DNA from 3 places in the Serratia proteamaculans genome. Region 2 is predicted to be linked to each of the others. Evidence: riboswitches for the same ligand, from Rfam matches in the RefSeq annotation. Region 2 holds a riboswitch; each other region holds the start of a gene.
The links. A riboswitch is a leader RNA that binds a small molecule or an ion and turns the genes downstream of it on or off. The one in region 2 is predicted to bind thiamine pyrophosphate.
Positions count from the first base shown of each region.

Region 1: it holds a riboswitch for thiamine pyrophosphate, as region 2 does, so the genes downstream of both, thiM (hydroxyethylthiazole kinase) here and thiB (thiamine ABC transporter substrate binding subunit) in region 2, are expected to answer to the same signal.
Region 3: it holds a riboswitch for thiamine pyrophosphate, as region 2 does, so the genes downstream of both, QOT07_RS16270 (TenA family protein) here and thiB (thiamine ABC transporter substrate binding subunit) in region 2, are expected to answer to the same signal.

Region 1 covers NZ_OX461105.1:4,039,967-4,046,000, reverse strand. The annotation lists gene QOT07_RS18840 (sugar phosphate isomerase/epimerase family protein) at 1-686, shown strand, start outside; gene QOT07_RS18835 (MFS transporter) at 795-2,060, shown strand; gene QOT07_RS18830 (GNAT family N-acetyltransferase) at 2,102-2,527, opposite strand; TPP riboswitch at 2,596-2,687, shown strand; gene thiM (hydroxyethylthiazole kinase) at 2,724-3,518, shown strand; gene thiD (bifunctional hydroxymethylpyrimidine kinase/phosphomethylpyrimidine kinase) at 3,515-4,315, shown strand; gene QOT07_RS18815 (inhibitor of vertebrate lysozyme family protein) at 4,402-4,860, shown strand; gene gutQ (arabinose-5-phosphate isomerase GutQ) at 4,934-5,905, opposite strand; gene srlR (glucitol operon DNA-binding transcriptional repressor SrlR) at 5,898-6,034, opposite strand, start outside.
Region 2 covers NZ_OX461105.1:736,737-742,770, reverse strand. The annotation lists gene QOT07_RS03370 (DASS family sodium-coupled anion symporter) at 1-95, opposite strand, end outside; gene QOT07_RS03365 (sugar efflux transporter) at 237-1,442, opposite strand; gene sgrT (glucose uptake inhibitor SgrT) at 1,599-1,772, opposite strand; gene sgrR (HTH-type transcriptional regulator SgrR) at 1,863-3,524, shown strand; TPP riboswitch at 3,562-3,668, shown strand; gene thiB (thiamine ABC transporter substrate binding subunit) at 3,727-4,713, shown strand; gene thiP (thiamine/thiamine pyrophosphate ABC transporter permease ThiP) at 4,689-6,034, shown strand, end outside.
Region 3 covers NZ_OX461105.1:3,478,072-3,484,105, reverse strand. The annotation lists gene QOT07_RS16285 (ABC transporter substrate-binding protein) at 1-312, opposite strand, end outside; gene QOT07_RS16280 (ABC transporter permease) at 329-1,096, opposite strand; gene QOT07_RS16275 (ABC transporter ATP-binding protein) at 1,093-1,848, opposite strand; gene QOT07_RS16270 (TenA family protein) at 1,845-2,525, opposite strand; TPP riboswitch at 2,589-2,691, opposite strand; gene QOT07_RS16265 (LLM class flavin-dependent oxidoreductase) at 2,872-3,894, shown strand; gene QOT07_RS16260 (GlxA family transcriptional regulator) at 3,972-4,946, shown strand; gene gap (type I glyceraldehyde-3-phosphate dehydrogenase) at 5,026-6,034, shown strand, end outside.

The sequences.
Region 1 (6,034 bases), 3.3 Mb from region 2:
ATCAGGCGGTGAATATTGCCCTTAAATCCGGTGCCAGTTCGGTGCGCTTTTATCCGCGCTATCAGGGGCCATTGCAGGAGGTGTTAGCGCGTATCGCGGCAGATATTCAGTACATCAAGCAGCGTTATCAGCACTCGGGTCTGAGCTTTACACTGGAACAGCACGAAGATCTCAAGAGCCATGAACTGGTTAGCCTGGTTCGGGCGGCGGAGTTTCCTCAACTTTCCCTGTTGTTCGATTTCGCCAACATGATTAACGCCAACGAAGAGCCGCTGTCGGCATTGGCGACAATGGCCGGGGAAATCACGCAGGTACATATCAAGGATGCGCTGATTGTGCGTGAGAAGAAGGGCATGGGGCACCGGGCCTGCATTTCCGGGCAGGGGGACTTACCCTTCCGCGAACTGTTGCTGGGGCTAATTTGTTTGGGCGACGAGCGGCCGCAGGTCACCGCTTATGGGCTGGAAGAAGAAGTGGATTATTACGCGCCGCCGTTTCGTTTCACCGATGAGGGCGATAACCCGCCTATTCCATGGCGCGAAATGAGTGAAACCGCGTTACCGGAGCAAGGGTTGGAAGAACGACTGAAAAAAGAGTCTCAGGATGCTTTAAATCAAATTCACCATGTTCGCACCATTATTAACAGTTTGACGCAGCAAGCCCGGGAACGGCTAACCCCGGCATAATATAATAACGAAATTTATAAATTACATATTCTCGCTGATGTGGAGATGTGCTCGTCCCGTCACCGAGGTCACAACACCGCTTAATTATCTATTGGCTGTGAGGGAATGATGCTGACTAAAAAAAGATGGGCGCTATTTAGTTTGTTGGTCTTATGTGGCGGGACAATATATAAATTGCCTTCCCTTAAGGATGCTTTTTATGTGCCGATGCAAGAATATTTCCACCTGAGCAATGGCGAAATTGGTAACGCCATGTCGGTCAACTCGATTGTGACCACCATTGGCTTCTTCTTATCGATTTATTTCTCCGATCGTCTGCCGCGCCGCTTTACCATGTCGTTTTCACTGATCGCCACCGGTTTACTCGGTATTTACCTGTCCAGCATGCCGGGCTACTGGGGCATTCTGTTTGTCTGGGCCCTGTTTGGCGTCACCTGCGACATGCTGAACTGGCCGGTGCTGCTCAAATCGGTGAGTATGCTGGGGGATAATACCCAGCAGGGGCGGCTGTTCGGCTTCTTCGAAACCGGACGTGGCGTGGTGGATACCGTGGTGGCGTTTTCCGCACTGGCATTGTTTACCGCCTTTGGCAGCGGCTACCTTGGTTTCAAAGTTGGGATACTGTTTTATTCGGCGATCGCCATTATCGTGGGGATTATTATTTTGTTGGTGATGAAGGAAAGCCCGGAGGGAAAAACAACTTCACAAAGCGCAGTGGCGGTTGATAAAAAACCGGGCATGAGTAGCGTATTAAAAAATAAAACGGTCTGGCTGATTGCCTTCAGCGTTTTCTGTGTTTATGCGGTGTATTGTGGGCTGACGTTCTTTATTCCTTTCCTGAGCCATGTCTATGCATTACCGATTGCACTGGTTGGGGCCTACGGGATCATTAATCAGTATTGCCTAAAAATGGTGGGTGGGCCGATTGGCGGTTTGATTGCGGACAAAGTATTAAAATCCCCCAGCAAGTATTTATTCTATACCTTTATTATCAGCGCCGTTGCGCTGGCATTATTGATCCTGTTGCCGCATGAGCAAATGCCGGTCTATCTGGGCATGGCCTGTACGCTGGGATTTGGTGCGGTGGTCTTTACCCAACGTGCGGTGTTCTTCGCACCGATCGGTGAGGCGGGGATTGATGAGGAACACACCGGTGCGGCGATGGCGCTAGGCAGTTTTATCGGTTACGCCCCGGCAATGTTTTGCTTCAGCCTGTACGGCCACATTCTCGATGCTTTCCCCGGGCTAACCGGCTACAAGATTGTCTTCGGCCTGATGGGCATGTTTGCCTGCGCCGGGATCATCGTGTCGGGGCTGTTGGTCAGAAATATCCGCGCACGCGGCAAATTGACCCCGGCGGTTTCTGCCGCCTGAGTTGGGGACTATGGATGGGCACGGTACAACACGCCGTGCCCTTACTTGGTCGGCGAGTGCATCAGGTAATAGTCTTCCGCGCCGTCATTGCCGGTGGTGATCGTCCGCCAGCCGTGTTTATGGTAAAACGCCAGCGCCTTCTCATTCTTGACCAGACATTTCAGCGAGCCGGTGGCGGTAAACGTCTGCTCCGCTGCCTGCAACAGCGCGCTGCCGACGCCCAGGGGCGGCAGGTGAGGGTCGACATACAGATTGTGAATAAAGTTATCCTGACGATAAATCGAGACAAACCCCAGTCGCTTCCCTTTTTCTTCCGCCACCCAAATATCCTCGCCCAGTGTCGAACGATCGAAATCTTCCAGTCGGTAATCTTCGGTATCACGCCAGGGGAACGCCGCTTTGCGCGATGCCAGATACAGGGTGCGCAGGAACGGACGGTCGGCCTCCTGGTATTTTCTTATTTGCATGGCGTCTCCTTTTTATTTTTTGACACTATAGCGCGATTGACCTCACCGGCGGCAACCCCAATAATGGCCGTCTTGACTCGGGGTGCCTCTAGGGGCTGAGATTTTACCCGTATTACCTGATCTGGATTATGCCAGCGTAGGGAAGTCTCGGTGCCCCCACCGGTACCCGCCTTCTTGAACGCCGGTTGGGAGGAATATGTTCGCTCGACCTGATGCTTTACCCGGCGCTCACGCCGCGGCTTGTTTGACCCAATTTAAACGCCAACCCCCCTTGATTCATTGCCTGACCAACGAAGTGGTGCAGGAACTGACGGCTAACGTGTTGCTGGCGCTCGGCGCTTCCCCGGCGATGGTGGTGGAACCGACCGAAGCGGCGCAGTTCAGCCGGCTGGCGGATGCTTTGCTGGTTAATATCGGCACCCTCAATGCCTCGCGGGCCGAATCCATGCTGGCCGCGGTAGAGGCTGCCAATGCGGCGGGCACCCCCTGGACGCTGGATCCGGTCGCCGTTGGCGGGCTGGTGTACCGCACTGCATTTGCCCAGCGTTTGCTGGGGGAAAAGCCGGCGGCAATTCGCGGCAATGCCTCTGAGATCATGGCGCTGAGTGGCATGCAGGCGAACGGTCGCGGCGTCGACAGCGCTGACGATTCACTGGCGGCGTTACCGGCGGCGCGTGAACTGGCGCGGCTCAGCGGGGCGATAGTAGCAGTGACCGGCGTGGTGGATTATATCACCGACGGCCAGCGTGACTGGGCGGTCGCCGGAGGGGACGTGCTGATGACGCGAGTGGTGGGCACCGGTTGTGCGCTTTCGGCGGTGGTGGCGGCATTTTGCAGCCTGCCGGGCGATCGACTGGACAACGTTGCCACCGCCTGCCGGGTGATGTCGCTTTGCGGTGAGCGGGCCACGCGCCGTGCCGCCGGGCCGGGCAGTTTTACCCCGGCATTTCTCGATGCCCTATATCAACTGCGCCCGGAGGACCTGCAATGAAACGGATTAACGCGTTGACCATCGCCGGGACCGATCCGAGCGGCGGGGCCGGTATCCAGGCCGACCTGAAAGCTTTCTCTGCGCTGGGGGCCTATGGCGCCTCCGTGATCACCGCGCTGGTGGCACAAAACACCCGCGGCGTGCAGTCGGTGTATAACATCGAACCGGCCTTTGTCGCCGCTCAACTTGATTCCGTGTTCAGCGATCTGCGTATCGACAGCACCAAGATTGGTATGCTGGCCAACGCCGACATTGTGCAGGCGGTGGCGGAGCGTTTACGTCACTATCAGCCGTCGTTTGTGGTGCTGGATACGGTGATGCTGGCGAAAAGCGGTGATCCTTTGCTGGCACCGGAGGCGGTGGAGTCGATTCGCCGCGAGCTGTTGCCGCTGGTGTCGATCATCACGCCGAACCTGCCGGAAGCGGCGGCCCTGCTGGAATGTGCCCCGGCGGAAAACGAAAGCCAGATGCGTGAACAGGGACGGGCACTGTTGGCGATGGGCTGCCAGGCGGTACTGATGAAGGGCGGCCATCTGAGTGAAAGTGAAAGCCCGGACTGGCTGTTCAGTGTGGGGCAGGAGCAACGCTTTACTGCACCGCGCGTAGCGACCCGCCATACGCACGGCACCGGCTGCACGCTGTCTGCCGCATTGGCCGCGCTGCGTCCGCGCCACGACGACTGGGCAGGTACGGTCGCTGCCGCCAAGGATTATCTGCAAAAAGCCTTGCAGCAGGCCGATACGCTGGAAGTGGGGCACGGCATCGGGCCGGTGCATCATTTTCACGCCTGGTGGTGAGTCAACTTTTTAGCCGTGCTGTGGTCTGACTAGATTCAGGCCCGGTTTTGGCCGGGTGCGATCGAATTCAATCAAGGGAGAAGGGCATGACAGGACAAAACGCACTTCGCGGCGCCATCTTCGGCGCGTTACTCAGCTTCAGCGTGGGCAGCTTCGCCCAACAGATTGTCACCACTTCGGACGTGATCCAGCAGCCGGGTTATCAGGCCAGTTGGCAGAACATGGTGAAGGGGCAGGCCCGTTTGCCGGGCTGGGCGCGCAAAGGGGTAGGGACGTCAACCCCGGCGCAAAGCCTGAGCTGGAAGGGCCAGGATTATTTGGTGGGCAATGTGTGCAAGCCCCATGACTGTGCCAACAACTTTATGATGGTGGCGTTTAAAGAAGACAAGTCGCAGGCCTGGGCGGTGCGCGTTGAAGTGGCGAATAAGCCGGAAGCGGTTGATCATCCGAAGAAATACGCCAAATACCAATGGTTGGGCAAGCCGGATGAGGACATGAAGGCGCTGCTGAAACAACAGTTCGAGAATAATCCGGACTGGAAATAAGCGGACTTTAGCGTCGTACGTATCCCCTCACCCAAAGGAGAGGGGACAAACGGGCAAGCATTAGTTAATGCGGTCAGCCGATACCGGCCTGATGCAGGTCGTGCAGGTTGATCGCGCCCACCAGTACGCCATCCAGATTGACCACCGGCGCGGCGCTAATGTGCTGTTCGTGCAACGCTTCCAGTGCTTCTCCGGCGCGCCATTGTTCCGGCAAACGGTAGCCGGGCCGGGTGATCGCCGGGCTTAATGCATCCTGCAGGCTATTGCCTTTCACCAGCCAGCGGCGCAGGTCGCCGTCGGTAAACACCCCCACCACTTTCTGCTGTGCGTCACACACCGGCACTAACCCCAGCCCGGTGCGACTCAGTTCGAGCATCGCTTCCATCACGTTGGCATTTTCACTGACCTGCGGCAGGCGATCGCCCGTGCGCATCAGGTGATGTACCCGGTTCAGCAGGCGTGCGCCCAGGCTGCCGCCCGGATGCGAGCGGGCAAAGTCTTCGGCGTTGAAACCGCGTTGACGCATCAGCGCCATTGCCAGTGCGTCGCCCATCATCAGCGTATTGACCGCACTGGAGGTCGGTGCTAGCCCCATCGGGCAAGCCTCACGCTCAACGCTGATGTCCAGCATGCAGGCCGCCGCCTGTGCCAGCGGTGACTCTTTGCCACCGGTAATAGCGATCACCGGGATGTTATTCTCCGCCAGTAGCGGCAGGATCAGATCCAGTTCTTTGGCGCGGCCGGAGTAGGAGATAAACACCACCACGTCGTCGGCACCGATCATGCCGAGATCGCCGTGCAGTGCCTCCGCCGGGTGGACGAAGAAGGACGGGGTGCCGGTACTGGCCAGCGAGGCGGCAATTTTTTTACCAATATGACCGGATTTACCGATGCCGGAAATCACCGCCTTGCCGCGACAGTTCAGCAGCAGTTCGCAGGCGCAGACGAAGTTGTCGTCCAGTCGCGCCAGCAGGCGTTGTGCTTCGGTCAACTCAATTTCCAGCGTTTCGCGGGCAAAGGCCAGCAGGGCAGCGGCGTTACTCATCAAAATCTCCTACCAGAATGATATTGATCCCTTTCGCTTGTAGCGCGGCGAGGTAATCCGGGTTGATGTTTTTATCGGTGATCAGCGTGTCTACGGCGCTCAGGTCGCAGACCACGTTCGGGCTTTTGC
Region 2 (6,034 bases):
ACCCCTTCAGGCACGGGGATCACAAACCAAATAAGCAAGGCGGCAACGACGGCACACAGAGAAGGGACGGGCTTGAGCGGCGTTAGTTTATCCATAACATACCCACTTTTCTAAACGGATCGGCATCTCAGCAGCAAGATGGGCGGGAACGCGCTCATCGCGTTCCGGGTCCGTTCAGCTTGGGGGGCTGGCGTCATGTTCTCAATGACATGCGTCAAGGTTGGTGACGTTTAAGCTCACACTTCCCGCACGCGGGCACTCATCCACAACGCCGCCACCGCCAGAAGGGTCGCCAACCAGTAAACTGCATAGTGCCCCAGGTTTTCCACCAGCGCCCCCTGCAGTACCCCGGCCAGGATCACCCCGGTGGAAATACTGTTGGTAAACAGCGTGGTTGCCGCGCCCGGTCGGCCTGGCATCAGGTCCTGGAAATAGAGCATACCGATACCGGCGATGATGCCGATAAATATGGCGTTGAACAGCTGTAGCACCATCAGTGCCAGCTTAAATTTAAACACCACCAACCCGGCATAAAACAGGATGCCGGCCGCCACGGCGAACAGCATCATGTTGCGCTTACCGAACCGTTTGACGTAATAACCGGCCAGCAACATTGCCGGGATCTCCAGCCCGGCGGCGGTCCCCATCAGCAGCCCCGCCAGATCCTCCGGCAGGCCCAGATCGGCGGTGATATACAGCGGCATGTCGATGATATACAGGGTGTTGCAGGTCCACATCAGCATCGAGGCAATAAACAAGCGTCGTACATCGCGGTTGCGCCAGACGCTGGCAGGGGCGATAGGAGCCGAAGGGGTCGCCGCCAGTACATTCCCCGGATCGACCGGAGCCGCCCGGGGCACCGAAGGCAGGGTAAACCACACCAGCAATGCACAGATCGCGAAGGTCGCCGCGGCAATCATGAACATCACGGTAAATCCGTAGTTCAGCGCCAGCGTGAACGACAGCGGCGGACCAATCACCCAGGCCAGCGACAGTTGCGCACGCATCACCGAGCTGAACATCACCACTTCACGCGCCGAACTGTCGGCATATTCCCGCGCCAGCGCGAAAATCTGCGGCATCGCGGTATTGGCAATCGCCGACAGCAACACCCCGGCGGTGATCAATGTCAGGTAGTCACGGTTAAAGGCAAACAGCAGACAGTTGCCAACCGCCATCAGGCAACACAACAGGATCAACTTGCGCCGATCGCCGCGTGAATCCGAACGCTTGGCCAACAGGAAACTGACTGCAATGCCGACAATGGCATTAACGGTATAAAACAGGCCGACCCACAGCGGCCGTACCTTGACCTCGGTGGTCAGGAACAGGCTCAGCGTCGGCGCCAAGAGCGCGCCGGCAATGCCGGAAAGAAAAGCAATCAGCAGGAATGCGGCAAAGATCGGATTAAAGCGGCGTGGCAGCCAGCGCTGGCGTTTCATATCTTTGTTCCTGACCCTAAAGCGGAAGACAGAACCTTAGGCTACGGTGGAAAAATTGCAAGAACATCACCGCGACCCATAATAAAAAAACCAGTGGGTATAACCCCACTGGCTGGTGAACAACACCATTACTCAGAAACCTTTTCTACCCGAGCCTCACAGGTGCTCGCGGTATTGCTTATCTGTCATGCTATGGATATCCCATTGGGTTACATGCGCCAGTATCTCCAGCCGCACCTGTTCAGGCACCAGCCCCAACCAGTCGGCCCGCTGGCGGCGTACCGCTGTGAAATACCGCTGATAGAACTGTTTTGACAAGAAAACTTTCATCCGTCGCCCTCCCCCTTTCATTGAGGAAAATTATCGGCGTAATATAGGGAAAGATAAATTGATGGGTTGATGCCGGAGCGTTCCTCTTTTATGTCCACCTCCAGATTGCAACAGCAGTTCATTCGCCTGTGGCAGCGCTGCCACGGCGAGCCGACAGAAACGACCCTGCAAGAGCTGGCCGAAGTGCTCACCTGTTCGCGCCGCCACGTACGTTCGTTACTGGGCGCCATGCAGCAGCAGGGCTGGCTAACCTGGCAGGCAGAGTCGGGGCGCGGCAAGCGTTCACGGCTCACCTTCCACTACACCGGTCTGGCGCTGCAACAGCAGCGGGCGGAGGAGTTGCTGGAGCAGGACCGCATCGATCAACTGGTGCAACTGGTCGGCGATAAAAACGTGGTACGCCAGATGCTGCTATCCCAACTGGGGCGCAGCTTTCGTCAAGGGAAACACATTCTGCGGGTGCTCTACTATCGCCAGTTGTACAACCTGTTGCCCGGTTCGGCGCTGCGGCGTTCGGAAACCCATCTGGCACGGCAAATTTTCAGCGGCCTGACGCGGATAAATGAGGAAAACGGGGAACTGGAGTCTGACCTTTCGCATCACTGGCAGCCATTAACTCCACAGCACTGGCGTTTTTATCTGCGCCCGGCGATTCATTTTCACCATGGCCGCGAGCTGGAAATGGAGGATGTCATCAGTTCGCTTACCCGCTTGATCCCACAGCCGTTGTTTTCCCATATTGAACGAGTGACTTCACCGACGCCTTATGTGATCGACGTCCATCTGCACAGTCCCGATTACTGGCTGCCGTGGCTGCTGGGCAGCGTGCCCGCGATGATCCTGCCGCGCGAATGGCAGAGCCTGCCGGAATTCTCACGCCACCCGGTGGGCACCGGGCCGTATAGCGTAGTGCGCAACCACCGCAGCCAGATGAAAATTCACGCTTTTGACGATTACTTTGGTTACCGCGCGCTGATCGATGAAGTGAATATCTGGGTGTTGCCGGAAGTGACTGAGGAACTGGTGCATTCCGGCGTCCAACTGCAGGCGGACGATACCGGCAAAAATGAGCTGGAAAGCCGGTTGGAAGAAGGCTGCTATTTCCTGCTGTTCGACCAGCGTTCGCCGCTGGCGGCCGATCCGGCTATTCGCAGCTGGCTATGCGAGTTGATCAACCCCATTTCGCTGCTGAGCAATGCCGGCCCGGTCTATCAGCGCTATTGGTCACCGGCCTACGGTCTTCTGCCGCGCTGGCACCACAACCGCACGCTGGCGCAGCAGCCCAAACCGGCCGGGCTGACCGAACTGACGCTGACCTACTACAGCGAGCATTCGGAATTCCACGCCATTCAACAGGCGATCGAACCCCTGTTGGCGCAGCAGGGCATCAAGCTGAAGATCCAGGTTGTGGATTACGACACCTGGCATAAAGGCGAAGCCAGTAGCGATTTATGGCTCGGTAGCGCCAACTTCTATCTGCCGCTGGAGTTCTCGCTGTTCGCTACCCTGTATGAACTGCCGCTGATGCAGCACTGCATGAATGAAGACCTCGCTACGGATGCCGCACTGTGGCGTGCCAATGCCTTGCCGCTGGCCGATTTTTGCCAACGCCTGGTCAGCAATCATCAGTTACACCCGTTGTTCCACCACTGGTTGCAACTGCACGGCCAACGCAGCATGCGCGGCGTGCGGATGAACACCCTCGGCTGGTTTGATTTTAAATCCGCCTGGTTTGCGCCGCCGGAAGCATAAGCGCCTTTCACCGGCGCCCGTTAGTCTTTACAATGGCGCCGTCTCAACGGGGTGCAAAACGGCGGCGTGCCGAATTTGCTGAGAACAAACCCGTCGAACCTGATCCGGTCAATACCGGCGGAGGGATTTGAGCCCAGCGAACAGGCAGCAGCCGATCGCCCCCTCAGATACCCTTGCCCCCCTAAATTTTCAGGAGTGCAAAGTGGTCAAGAAAAGCCTGCCCTTATTACTGTTGTTGTGCGCCGCACCGGTGTTCGCCAAACCCACGCTGACGGTCTACACCTATGATTCGTTCGCTGCCGACTGGGGCCCGGGTCCGGCGGTCAAAAAAGCCTTTGAGGCCCAGTGTGACTGTGAGCTGAAGTTCGTCGCGCTGGAAGACGGCGTTTCGCTGCTTAACCGCCTGCGCATGGAAGGGAAAAACAGCGCCGCCGACGTCGTGCTGGGGCTGGACAACAACCTGCTGCAGGCTGCGCAACAAACCGGTTTATTCGCGCCAAGCGACGTCGACAGCGCGAAGTTGAGCGTCCCCGGCGGCTGGCAGGATAAAACCTTTGTGCCTTATGACTACGGCTACTTTGCCTTCGTTTACAACAAAGAAAAGCTGAAGAACCCGCCAAAAAGCCTGCAGGAGCTGGTCGACAGTGACCAGAACTGGAAGGTGATTTACGAAGATCCGCGCACCAGCACCCCCGGCCTCGGCCTGCTGCTGTGGATGCAGAAAGTTTATGGCGACAAGGCCCCCGAAGCCTGGCAAAAGCTGGCGAAGAAAACCGTCACCGTGACCAAGGGCTGGAGTGAAGCCTACGGCCTGTTCCTGAAAGGCGAAGGTGACCTGGTGCTCAGCTACACCACCTCCCCGGCCTACCATCTGATCGAAGAGAAAAAAGACAGCTACGCCGCCGCTAACTTTAGCGAAGGCCATTATCTGCAGGTCGAAGTGGCGGGCAAACTCAAGGCCAGCAAACAACCCGAGCTGGCAGAACGCTTTATGCAATTTATGGTGACCCCGGCGTTCCAGAACAGTATTCCCACCGGCAACTGGATGTACCCGGTGATCAAAACCCAGCTGCCGACCGGGTTTGAGCAAATGACCGTCCCGCAGACCGCGCTGCAATACAGCGCTGAAGAAGTGGCCAAACAACGCGGCAACTGGATCCGGGCATGGCAAACCGCCGTCAGCCACTGATCCCACGCTGGCTATGGCCGGGGCTGCTGGCTGCCGGTCTGATCCTGACCATCGCCGCACTGGCGATGGGTTCTCTGTGGCGGCACGCGCCGGAAAGCGACTGGCAAGGTCTATGGCAGGACAGCTATCTGTGGCATGTGGTGCGTTTCACCTTCTGGCAGGCGTTGCTGTCCGCGCTGATCTCGGTGCTGCCCGCCATTTTGTTGGCGCGCGCGCTGTACCGCCGCCGTTTCCCCGGACGCCAATTACTGCTGCGGCTGTGCGCCATGACGCTGGTGTTGCCGGTGTTGGTGGCGGTGTTCGGCCTGCTCAGCGTTTATGGTCGACAGGGCTGGCTGGCCGCGCTGTGCGGTTGGTTAGGCATTGATTACAGCTTCTCGCCTTATGGCCTGCAGGGCATCCTGTTGGCCCACATGTTCTTCAACCTGCCGCTGGCGACCCGCCTGCTGTTGCAGGCGCTGGAAAATATTCCGGTCGAACAGCGCCAACTGGCAGCACAACTCGGCATGAGCGGCTGGCAACAGTTTCGTTTTGTCGAATGGCCGGCACTACGCCGCCAGATCCTGCCGAGCGGGGCACTGATCTTTATGCTGTGCTTTGCCAGCTTCGCCACCGTATTGTCACTGGGTGGCGGGCCACAGGCCACCACCATCGAACTGGCGATCTACCAGGCGCTCAGCTATGACTACGATCTCAGCCGCGCCGCGCTGTTGGCGCTGATCCAACTGGCCTGCTGCCTGGGGCTGGTGGTACTCAGCCAGCGCTTGAGCCAGGCCTTGCCGGTCGGCAACACCCAGGCCCACGTCTGGCGTAACCCGGAAGACAGCCTGGGGCGCCGGGTCAGCGACTTTTTGCTGATCGTCGCTGCCCTGCTACTGCTGTTACCCCCGCTGTTGGCGGTGATTGCCGACGGTGCCAACCAAACTCTGGTCAGCGTGCTACAACAGCAGGTGCTGTGGCAGGCGTTGTTTACCTCGTTGCGTATTGCTCTCGGTGCCGGCGCACTGTGCGTGGTGCTGACCATGATGCTGCTGTGGAGCAGCCGTGAGCTGAAGCTGCAACAGAGCCTGCGCTGGGGCCATGCACTGGAACTGAGCGGCATGGTGATCCTGGCGATGCCGGGCATCGTGTTGGCGACCGGCTTCTTCCTGCTGCTGAGCGATACCGTCGGGCTGCCACAGTCGCCGTACGCACTGGTGATCCTCACCAATGCACTGATGGCGGTGCCCTACGCGCTGAAAGTGCTGGAAAACCCGATGCGCGACCTGGCCGAACGCTACAACCCACTGTGTCTATCGCTGGATATCCACGGCTGGCAGCG
Region 3 (6,034 bases), 2.7 Mb from region 2:
ATTAATCAGGGTGCCTACGCGCACCAACGGCAGGCCCTGATCGGCGAAGAAATGCAGCTGTGGCTGATAGGTGATCGCCAGATCGGCCTGTTTTGCCGCCACTAGCCGCGGTGGCAGCGCCGGATCGGAAGGCGGCACGATCTTGACGTCCAGCCCTTCGGCCTTGAAGGCACCGATCTGCTCGGCCACCATAATCGGCGCGTGGTCAGGGTTGATATACCAGTCGAGCACCAGCGTCAGTTTTTCAGCGGCGGTGGCTTGCCCGGCCAGCGTGGTGCTGAGCATCAGGCCGCACAGGGTATTTTTAATCAAGGTGGATCCCTTATTTTCAGTCATGTTCCGGCGCCCAGTTGATCAGGCGCAGCAGCAGCGCGTCCACCGTCACCCAAAGCAAGACGGTCATCAGCACCAGAATAAACAACGCGGCGAAACAGACGTCGGTCTGCATGCGCGCGTTGGCGTTAAGCATCACGTAACCCAGCCCCTCCGCCGAGCCCACCCATTCACCGATAATCGCGCCAATCGGGGCGACTGCAGCGGCCATCCGCAGCCCGGAACCAAAGGCCGGCAGCGCCGCCATCAGCCGCACGTGCCGCAGTTGGGCCCAGGGGGAGGCGCGCAGGGTGCGGGCCAGATCGAGATAATCGTTATTGACCCGGCGCAGCCCATCGAAGAAGGCCGAGGTGACCGGGAAGAAGATCACCAGCACCGCCATCACCACCTTGGCGCTCATGCCAAAGCCAAACCACAGCACCAGCAGGGGGGCCAGCGCAAACACCGGTATCGCCTGGCTGGTCAGCACCAGGGGCATCAGCCAGCGTTGTAGCCGTGGGGAATAAATCATGCACAGCGCCAGCACGGCACCGAGTAACACCCCGGCCAGCAGGCCGCAGGCGATCTCGGCGGCGGTGATCAGCGTGTGATAAGCGAGGTAGGCCCGGTCATTCCACAGCGCCTGCGCTACCGCAGAGGGGGACGGCAGCAAAAAGGCGGGAATATCGCCCAAAGTGACCAGCCCCCACAGCAGTAACAGGCCGGCAAACACCGTCAGGCTGCGGCGCATCCGTGACAGGCGGCTTTCTACCTGCGGTGTCATCCGGCGGCCCTCACCAGTTGCAGCAGTAACTCACTCTGGCTTTTCAGCAGTTGAGGATCGTCCGGTGCGCGCGGCGGCAGACCTTCGATAATATGGCTATCGTCGATACCGGCGGGGTGGCGGGACAGCACCAGCAGGCGATGACTAAGGCGGCAGGCCTCCATCGGGTCATGGGTAATCAGCAACACGGTATGCTGCGCCAGCAGGTCGGCGGCCAGCGTCTGGATCATGGCGCGGGTTATGGTGTCCAGCGCCGAAAAGGGTTCATCCATCAGCACAATCGGCTGGCGTTCATACAGGGTACGGGCGATGGCGGCGCGCTGGCGCATGCCACCGGACAGCGCGGCAGGCAGAGTGTTGCCATAACCACTCAGCCCCACGCGTTCCAGCAGGTGCTCCGCCCAGGGGCGATCGGCCTTTTCACCGCGTAGCCGCGCGCCGAGGCTAATGTTCTGGTCAATGGTCAGCCACGGATAGAGCAAATCTTTTTGCCCCATATAGGCGATGCGCCCGGCAATCGGCTGGCCATCGCTGCCGATGACCGTACCGGAAGTGGGTTTCGCCAGCCCGGCAATAATCTTTAACAGGCTGGTTTTCCCCGCCCCGCTGGCACCGAGCAGGGCGACAAAGCTGCCGCCTGCGATATCAAAACTAAGCCGGTCGAAAATCACCTGCTGACCAAAGCGCAGGGTTAAATCCCGCACCTGAATACCCGGCCGGACGCCATCGTGCTGCGCATTGCCTATACTCATTGGGCATTCAGCCCCATTTGCCAGAAGGCGGATTCCAGCCGGGTGGCGGTGGTGAAAATCACCGACAGCTCGGCCAGGCGGCTCTCAGCCCCACGCTGGCGGCCAACGTTTTCCAGCAGGTCGAGCGCGGCCTGCACCCCGGCCAGATAGGCCGGATCGCCATAGTTGCGGATCCACGAGGCATAAGGATTAGCTTCCATCACCGTGGCGGGGTCGTTGAGCAGGCGCAGGCCAATCTCGGCATAGCCGGCGACACAGGGCAGCAGGGCCGCCAGCAGATCCAGAGCATCACCGGCGTGGCCGATATCGAGCACATAGCGGGTGTAGTTGAGGGTTTCCGCTGCCTCGGGTTCGGCGGCAATCTGCGGCTCGCTCAGCCCCCAGTCGGCGCAGTAGGCCAGATGCAAAGGCAGTTCGGCGACAATCGCATTGAGCGAGGCGGTGGCTGCGCGCATCTCCGGCAGGGTGCGCAGCTTGCTGACCAGCAGCGCGTAGGCGCGGGCAAAGTGGATCAGAAACAGATAATCCTGGGTCAGGTAGCGACGGAAAGCGGGTTCCGGCAAGGTACCGGCGGCCAGTTGCTGAATAAAGGGATGAGCGACATAGTCCTGCCAGTGGCTACCGGCCTGTTGGCGTAGCCGTCCGTAAAGACCGTCGTCGAATTGGGGGGTAAACATGGGACCTCCAAAAATTAAGTGGAGATCCGGGCGTGCTGAGGTAAGAACGGGCAATAACTGATGGTGTTATTGCCGACCCGTCCCTTCGCTGGCATGACCCAGATCAGGTTCAAAGGGTTCGGCTTACGCCATCTCAGCCCTTGACAGGACACCCCTCGGAGGAGCCTGTTATACGATATTTACTTTTTGATTACAATGCCCGTGCGGCGGCCACGGGCACCCGGCGTTAAGGTTTTTCCTAGCCGAAAACGGTTCGTTTAGTGCGGTCCAATACAATTTTTCTGGCTTGCAGGGGGGCATGTTTGTCACTGTATTCCGGTCATAATTCACTCTAAGGACACTACCCATGAAGAAAATTGGATTTCTCTCTTTTGGTCACTGGACGCCTTCGTCGCAGTCGGGCACCCGCTCGGTTGGCGATGCACTGTTGCAATCCATCGATCTTGCCGTCGCGGCAGAAGAGCTGGGGGCGGACGGGGCCTATTTCCGCGTACACCACTTCGCGCGCCAACTTGGTTCGCCATTTCCGCTGTTGGCCGCCATCGGTGCCAAAACCCAGCGCATTGAGATCGGCACCGGCGTGATCGACATGCGTTATGAAAACCCGCTGTATATGGTGGAAGACGCCGGCGCCGCCGACCTGATTTCAGGCGGGCGCTTGCAGCTTGGCATCAGTCGCGGCTCTCCCGAGCAGGTGATTGATGGCTGGCGTTACTTTGGCTATACCCCGGCCGAAGGCGAGACCGAAGCCGATATGGCGCGCCGCCACACCGAAGTGCTGCTTGATGCGTTGCGTGGCGAAGGGTTCGCCGAACCTAGCCCGCAGCCGATGTTCCCGAATCCACCGGGCTTGCTGCGGGTGGAGCCTTTCTCCGCCGGACTGCGGGATCGCATCTGGTGGGGCGCCAGCTCAGACGCTACGGCCGTTTGGGCGGCGAAGTTGGGGATGAACCTGCAAAGCTCAACGCTGAAAAACGACGAAACCGGCGAACCGTTCCACGTGCAGCAAGCGAAGCAGATCCGCGCGTATCGCGAAGCCTGGAAGGTCGCCGGGCATAAACGGGAACCCCGCGTGTCGGTCAGCCGCAGCATCTTTGCGTTGATGGACCAGCGGGATCGCAACTATTTTGGCAATAGCGGGCAAGACGGCGATCAGGTGGGGTATATCGGCGATCAGACCCGGGCGATATTCGGCCGCAGCTATGCCGCCGAGCCGGAGCTGTTGATCAAACAACTGGCGCAGGACGAAGCAATTGCCGAGGCGGACACCTTGCTGCTGACCGTGCCAAACCAGCTGGGTGTTGATTATAACGCCCATGTGATTGAGTCGATCCTGACCCATATCGCCCCTGCGCTGGACTGGCGCTAATTAGGTCATAGCCAAAAGCCCGCCTGAGGTTTCTGCGGCGGGCTTGACTTATTTTGCTCAATTTGTATTTTAACGACATGCATACATTTCTGATTATCGTCCCTGAAGGGGGCATGTTGTTTGAGTCGGCGGGGATCGCCGACATCCTGATGCAAGCCAACCGCTTGAGGCCTGATGACGCGCCGCTCTACCAGATAGCGATAGTCACTACCCAGTCTCACCGCGTGGTGCATGGGTCCTCCGGCTTGAACCTATTGGCCGACCATCGCCTTTGCGATCTGGATCCAGAACAAGCGCGTGACACCATCATCGTCACCGGCAAAGGGGCGACCGAGGAAGAAAGTGCTTTTGTGGTGGATTGGCTACGTCGTGCCGCACCCAAAGCGCGCCGAATTGCCTCCGTTTGTGGCGGGGCCTTGTTGCTTGCTGAAGCCGGGTTGCTGGATGGCCGTCGTGCCACCACGCACTGGCGGTTGCTGGACACCTTGCAATCTCGTTTCCCCAAAGTGCTGGTCGAAAATGGGCCGATCTATGTGCAGGACGGCAGTGTCTGGACCTCCGGCGGCGTCAGCTCCGGGTTCGATCTGACGCTGGCGCTGGTGGAAGACGATTACGGTTTTACTCAGGCCCGCGAAGTGGCGCAGGACCTGGTGATGTTTTTGCGTCGGCCCGGCGGGCAGGCGCAGTTCAGCCGTTACCCGTTAAATCAGGCTAAAACCCCCGGCCCAATCCGCGATCTCCAGTGCTGGATCCTGGAAAATCTGGCGGAAGATCTTTCCGTCGAGAAACTGGCCGAACGGGTTGCCATGAGCCCACGCAACTTTACCCGCGTGTTCACGCGTGAGGCCGGTATTCCTCCGGCCAAATTTGTCGAAGAAGGGCGTTTGTACAGCGCCCGACAGCGTCTGGAACAGAGCTCGGCAGGCATTGAGCAAATTGCCCTCACCAGCGGTTTCGGCAATAGCCTCAATCTGCGGCGTGTCTTCGAACGGCATTTGCAGCTGACCCCGACCGAGTACCGCGAACGTTTTCATGCACGTACTTTGGCCTAAATTGATCTGTAAACGTCATTTACGACACACATCCCTCAGGCTTAAATTGGCAGCAGAGCCAATAACGAAGGAGTAGATCATGGTCAAAGTAGGCATTAATGGATTCGGCAGGATCGGCAGGAATGTTTTGCGTGCGGCATTAGGTCGCGATGACTTTGAAGTCGTGGCGATTAACGATTTGACCGACAGCAAAACCCTGGCGCACCTGCTCAAATACGATTCGCTTTCGGGCACTCTGGCCGCCCAGGTTGAAGCCGGTGAAAACCAGTTGCTGCTCGATGGTCGTCCGATTCATGTATTCTCCGAAAGAGATCCGGCGGCCATCCCATGGAGCAGCGTGGGTGTCGAGGTGGTGATTGAGGCGACGGGTTTCTTTACCGACAAAGCCAAGGCTGAAGTGCACATCACGAAAGGCGGAGCCAAGCGAGTCATTATCTCGGCACCGGCCAAAGGCGACGACATTACCCTGGTGCTGGGTGTTAACCATCAGCAATACGATCCGGCCAAACATTTTGTCGTCAGTAACGGCAGCTGCACCACTAACGGTCTGGCACCCGCCGCTCAGGTATTGCATCAGGCTTTCGGCATTGAATACGGCCTGATGAATACCACCCATGCTTACACCAACAGTCAGGCATTGCATGACCAACCGGAAAAAGACTTACGCGGTGCCCGCGCCGCAGCAGAGTCGATTGTGCCTTATTCCAGCGGCGCGGCCAAAGCGCTCGGCAAGGTGATCCCGGAGCTGGAGGGCCGTCTGACCGGTTACTCGCTGCGGGTGCCGGTACCGGTGGTGTCTATTGTTGACCTGACGGTCACGCTGAAACGTGAGGTGACGGTGGAAGAGATCAACGCCGCTTTCCGCCAGGCAGCCGAATCCGGCCCTCTCAAGGATATTCTTGGCTACAGCGATGAGCCGTTGGTGTCTAGCGACTACAGAGGCGATCCACGCTCTTCCGTGATTGATGGGCTTTCCACGCTGGTCATTGGCGGCAAGCTGGTCAAGATCCTGGCCTGGTATGATAACGAGTGGGGCTTCTCTAACCGGCTGGTGGATCTGGCGGTATTGATGGATAAACGCGGGTTAT